Regions from separate parts of the Peribacillus sp. JNUCC41 genome, predicted to be linked through region 1. Evidence: riboswitches for the same ligand, from Rfam matches in the RefSeq annotation. Region 1 holds a riboswitch; the other holds the start of a gene.

Region 1 (3,156 bases):
AAAGTAGTGAAACGTAAAGAATTAATATTCAAAATTATCTGATATTTTCGAGGGTGTGTCAACACTTTTTTTTGACCACCCTATTTCCCGGCATAATAAAAAAAACGGCCTGGCTTGTACTCATGGCTGCCAGGTCGTTTTTGTAAATGAACTATATTCATATTTTAGTCAAGATAATGCCGATTAATGCTGCAAGTACGCCGGCAACTTGATAGTTTTTTAGTTTTTCCTTGAATAAATAACATCCTGCGAAAACGACAACTAAACAGTTCAGGCTGACGACAGGGAAGATGATGCTTGCGATGCCAGTGTTCAACGCAAAGAAATAACATCCATAGCCTATAGTGCTTAAAAGGCCTACCAAGGAACCGATTTTGACTTCCTTTAGCTTGATTTTTTCCTTTTTAAAGGCCAGAGCCGAAAGAAGATAAAGAGTTCCCCCTCCATACATTGATACCAGGATATCAAGGGAATTTAAATGAAGACGTGTTGATGTCGTCATAAGAATGCCTAGCACACCAAAAGATAAAATGGATAATAATGTGTGCATCATCCAAGGGACATATTGATGGTTGCCTTTAGCATTAGGTGTATACTGAATGACTAATGTAGCGAGAAACATGCAGACGATTCCAGTCCACTGCAAAGTAGAAATATGTTCGTGAAAAATTAAAGCTGCACAGAGAATGGGGAATATTGCATTCGCTGCGATTAAAGGAGATGTCAAGCTTGCCGGTCCTTTTTCAAAGGCGCTTGCCATCTGGATATTACCATTAGCGTTCAGTACCCCAATGGCTCCACCAAGCATGATGGACAGCCAGTTAAACTGTAAACCATCCACAGATACTCCATAAGATATGGCCAAAATAAAAGCTGAAAAATAAAAGAAAAATTGGATATGTACTTTTGAGTAACCCTTTCCGCTACTCCATTTAAAAATGCTGTTATTGATTCCAAAACATAAACTCGTGATGAGGGCTGCAAAAATCCACATTGACGTAATCTCTTCCTTCATGTAGGATAAACTTCTTCTACATTTTAAGCTGAATACATGCAGGAATCAAACCAAATTTTAGAAGTATGATTGACAGATTAGATATTTTTTTCTATATTTACTAAGACAATTTTAAAATATTTCCCGATAAACGGGAGAGGTTCATAGCATCACCCTCTTAAAAAAACTATGGCTTTGATATTTTTCGCGAATCAACCATATCTTTGAGGAGATATGGTTTTTGTTATATAGAGGCCTATTTTATGAATCTCCCTGAAACGTGGGATTAGGAGGACTTTCAATGTCTGGAAGAAAAGAAGAAGAGTTAAAAAAAGATATCACACTGCTTGGGAATCAAGGAACAAAATATACATTCGACTATGCGCCTGAAATCCTTGAGTCATTCGATAACAAACATCCGAACCGGGATTATTTCGTCAAATTCAATTGCCCGGAATTCACTAGCTTATGTCCGATAACGGGCCAGCCGGACTTTGCGACCATTTACATCAGCTATATTCCAAGTGTAAAAATGGTGGAAAGCAAATCATTGAAACTTTATTTATTCAGCTTCCGCAATCACGGTGATTTCCATGAAGACTGCATGAACATCATCATGAATGATTTAATCGAATTGATGGATCCTAAATATATTGAAGTCTGGGGCAAGTTTACTCCTAGGGGCGGAATTTCCATCGACCCTTACACGAATTATGGGAAACCAGGTACGAAGTATGAGGAAATGGCGGATTACCGCTTGATGAACCATGACTTATATCCTGAAACCGTGGATAATCGCTAAAGAATAGGAGAGACAATGGGCAAATGCCCGTTGTCTTTTTTAGTTTTTTAGCTATTATCGATTAGTGGTCTTGTCGTTTTGTCCTTTTTGAAAATACAATTGTCCTTCAGTAACGGAATTTCCACTTGATTGTTTCGAGAAAAAGCGTAATAATAGGGAGAGTTAATTTTGACAGAATATTTACGAAAATAGGGGTTGTCGAGATGAAAGTTGCAAAGTTTGGTGGGAGTTCACTTGCGTCAGGTGAACAGTTGAGAAAGGTATTCGAAATTGTTGTTTCTGATCCAGAGAGGAAGATTGTAGTCGTTTCGGCTCCAGGGAAACGCAATTCCGATGATATAAAGGTGACGGATTTATTGATTGAAGCTGCGGAACAGCAGCTGCGCGGGGATAACGGAGAGCATTTGATAGAAGATGTCGTATCCCGCTATGCGAGCATTGCTGAAGAACTGGATATATCCGAGAGTGTCGTCACTGGGATCCGCGAAAATTTAATGGCGCTGTTGCATGCAGACCAAACTAACCCGAAGCGCTATTTGGATACTTTGAAGGCCAGTGGCGAGGATAATAATGCAAAGCTGGTCGCAGGTTATTTCCAAAGCCTTGGAGTTGAGGCGCAGTATATAAATCCGAAGAAGGCTGGCTTGATCGTAACGGATGAAGGTGGATTTACCAAGGTGCTGCCAGAATCTTATGATCGGTTATATGCTCTGCGTGATGAGCCTGGAATCGTAGTATTCCCAGGGTTCTTCGGTTATACGTTAGATGGTGATGTTTTAACCTTCTCAAGAAGCGGTTCCGATATTACGGGTTCGATTCTTGCGAATGGGGTCAAAGCTGATTTGTATGAGAACTTTACGGACGTGGATGCCGTTTATGCGGTGAATCCAAATGTGGTTTCCAATCCAAAGGGAATCCGGGAATTAACTTATCGTGAAATGCGTGAGCTTTCTTATGCAGGTTTCTCGGTATTTCATGATGAGGCGCTGATTCCAGCATTCCGAGCGGGAATACCTGTCCATATCCAAAATACGAACAATCCGTCGGCACAAGGGACCCGCATTGTAAGTACACGGGATAATACGAACGGGCCGGTTATAGGCATTGCAAGTGATAAAGGATTTTGCAGCATTTACATTAGCAAATATTTGATGAACAGGGAAGTTGGTTTTGGCCGGAAACTGCTGCACATCCTCGAAGATTATGGAGTTTCATATGAACATATTCCATCAGGCATCGATGATGTGACGCTTATTCTAAGACAGGACCAGATGAAGGGTGAAGCCGAGAAGAAAATCATTTCACGAATCAAGAAAGAGCTTCATGCTGATGAAGTGAATGTGGAGCATGATCTTGCCTT
Region 2 (3,156 bases), 1.9 Mb from region 1:
CGGGTTTCCGCCTGATATCGTCACGAAGGAAAAACCGGAACCCCCAATTCGCTTCAGCTCATCCCATATTTCTCTAGCAGTCATTTGGACTGTATCTTCCTTACCGGTGCCATCCCAAGTAAATGCGGAATCACACCAGGCACATGAATAATCGCATCCGGCCGTCCGAACAAACATGGTTTTTTGACCAATGACCATTCCCTCACCTTGGATGGTCGGTCCGAAGATTTCCATAACCGGGAGTTTACTCACTTTCCATCCACTCCCGTCTGGCTTCTGCATAGCTTGTCGGCGTTTCGTATAGTCGAACAAATTCGACTCTAGCACCCTCATATTCTTTTAATGAAAGGGCTTCGGCCATTTTTTCATAAATCCAGACAACCATATTTTCAGCTGTTGTATTCATGAGCGGCAGGGTTTCATTCAAATAACGATGATCCAGGTGGATTTCAATTTCATTTTTCCATATATCCTTGATGTCCCCGAAATCTATCATCAAACCGCGTGAATCCGTATATCCGCTCAATCCGAATATGACCTTATATGTGTGGCCATGCAGGTTCTTGCATTTCCCTTCATAGTCATGCAGATGGTGCGCCGCGTCAAAGGTGAATTCCTTACTCACGAGAACCCTCTTGGTTGTATACTTCAATTGGCTGCGCTGAATGTCTTCATCTATTTTTTGGAGTTTATCCACTATTGTAAAACCGTACATCATGAAAGCACCTTCCGTCTGCTTACATAGTCATCCAGTCCTTTTTTCCGCAGATTACATGCCGGACAATCTCCACAGCCGTCGGAGATGATTCCGTTATAGCAAGTCAGGGTCTTTTCGCGGACAAAGTCGAAGGCGCCAAGCTGATCCGCAAGCTCCCATGTTTCTTCTTTATTAAGCCACATTAGCGGCGTATCAATCACGAATGACTGGTCCATTGACAAGTTCAAGGTCACATTCAACGATTTAATGAATACATCGCGGCAGTCAGGATATCCGCTGAAATCCGTTTCACAGACACCGGTGACAATATGTTTAGCGCCAATCTGACTCGCCAGCACTCCTGCAAACGAAAGGAACAGCAAATTCCTCCCTGGTACGAAAGTCGACGGCAACTCCCCTTCTTCTCCATCCTCAACTGCAATATCACTTCTCGTCAATGCATTCGGTGCCAGTTGGTTCAACAGCGACATGTCAAGGATATGATGGTTCACGCCCAATTCCTTGGCGATGTTTTGAGCGCATTCGATTTCCAAGCTATGCCGCTGATTATAATCGAACGTCACCGCTTCCACTTCCTCAAATCTCTCCAATGCCCAGAACAGGCACGTCGTACTGTCCTGACCTCCGCTAAACACAACCACTGCCTTTTCTTTCTTCTTCATTTCTATAAAACTCCTTTTTACGGAAAAAAACAGCACCCTAAGAATAGAGCACTGTTTCTCCTTAGTTTTTTTGAGAGGGTAGCTAGAACCTCTTCCGCCTTAACGCGGAATATTATATTTTTCCAAGTCAATAGTAACTTGAAAACGATTATAAATCAAGATGAATAGATTTAGTGAATAGTAGAGCTGATGGAAAATTTGGTTATCTTTTCATTGCTTAAATATCCCATTATCCGTCCGATAAAATAGTGTGATTAAAATATCGATAAAGGGGTCCATTAATTTGAAAAGCATTAAAGGAAAGGTATTGGTGGCATTTTCACTCATCATATCTTTATGTGTCATCTTAGGAGCATTCAACATTTACAGCAGCAACAAGTCACTGGTATATTCCCAGGATATCATCGAAAAGGAACTTCCGCTTCTTATCCAAGATGAAAAGCTGCTATATAATCTAGCACAAAGAACCGCATTCGCCCGAGCCTATATTCTATATGGTGACAAGAGTTATAAAGAAAGGTTCTTACAATATACTGAAGACAGCAAGGTCATCCAGGAAGATCTCCTGGCTTCGAGCGACTCTGATAAAGTGAAGGCATTGATCGAGAAAAGCGGGGATTGGAGGTTGATGATTGTCGACCGGGTATTTCCACAATATGAAAAGGGAAATGAAGAACGAGCGAAAGAGATACTCAAAAATGAAGTGGCGCCAATCAGCAATGAAGTAATGGAGGGTTTCAAGGAGCTTGCTTCGGAACGCGAGGAATTGATTGTCGCTTCAGGTGAAACCGTCATCGCAAGCGGGAAATCGGTAAAGACGACAAGTATCATCATATCCATTGCGGCAGTCCTTATCGGCCTTCTGCTGGCGCTTGTGACTGCCAACCTCATTACCACCCCCCTCCTTAAAATCAGGGACAGGATGAAAATGGTGGCTGACGGAGAGCTTAATCATGAGCCCCTTGAGCAAAAGTCATATGATGAAATGGGCGAATTAACGGTATCCGCCAACCAAATGCAGAAAAACCTTCGTGATACGATCGAAAAAATGCTCGTTGTATCCGAATCCGTTTCCAACCAAAGTGAGAATCTGACTCAATCAGCAAATGAAGTCCAGCAGGGCAGCAAACAAATAGCCACTACCATGCATGAACTTTCGGAAGGTTCGGAGTCACAGGCCAACCGGGCAGCTGAAGTGGTTCGCATGATGGATGATTTCACCGGCAGAATCGAGTTGGCCCGCCTAGAAGGAGTGGATGTTGCTAAAAGTTCAACCGAAATCCTTTCCTTGACCAAGGAGGGCACCACTTTAATGCGCAGTTCGATCCAACAGATGCAATATATTGATGGGATTGTAAAAAATGCCGTAGAGCAAGTGAAAGGGCTCGATTCCCAATCGCAGCAAATTTCGCAGCTTGTACAGGTCATCAAGAATATATCCAATCAAACCAATCTATTGGCATTGAATGCTGCCATAGAAGCCGCTCGTGCCGGTGAACATGGCAAGGGCTTTGCCGTCGTCGCCGATGAAGTGCGGAAACTCGCTGAAGAGGTCACACACTCCGTTGGGGATATCACCAATATTGTCTCCGCCATTCAAACGGATTCAAAAACAGTCGTCCACTCCCTGGAAGATGGTTATGCACAAGTGGATGAAGGCACGAAACAGATCACGCTCACAGGCCAAACCTTTGAAACAATCAATCACTCTGTCGGGAATATGGAAATGAAAATACAGCATATAACAGACGAATTGAACTATATCTCCACAAATAG

The links. A riboswitch is a leader RNA that binds a small molecule or an ion and turns the genes downstream of it on or off. The one in region 1 is predicted to bind preQ1.
Region 2: it holds a riboswitch for preQ1, as region 1 does, so the genes downstream of both, queC (7-cyano-7-deazaguanine synthase QueC) here and queF (preQ(1) synthase) in region 1, are expected to answer to the same signal.

The regions. Positions count from the first base shown of each region.
Region 1 covers NZ_CP062163.1:2,383,322-2,386,477, forward strand. Annotated here, with positions in the region: gene JNUCC41_RS11720 (EamA family transporter) at 158-1,015, opposite strand; PreQ1 riboswitch class I at 1,146-1,191, shown strand; gene queF (preQ(1) synthase) at 1,296-1,796, shown strand; gene JNUCC41_RS11730 (aspartate kinase) at 2,000-3,156, shown strand, end outside.
Region 2 covers NZ_CP062163.1:446,047-449,202, forward strand. Annotated here, with positions in the region: gene queE (7-carboxy-7-deazaguanine synthase QueE) at 1-252, opposite strand, end outside; gene queD (6-carboxytetrahydropterin synthase QueD) at 245-715, opposite strand; gene queC (7-cyano-7-deazaguanine synthase QueC) at 715-1,380, opposite strand; PreQ1 riboswitch class I at 1,436-1,478, opposite strand; gene JNUCC41_RS02225 (methyl-accepting chemotaxis protein) at 1,664-3,156, shown strand, end outside.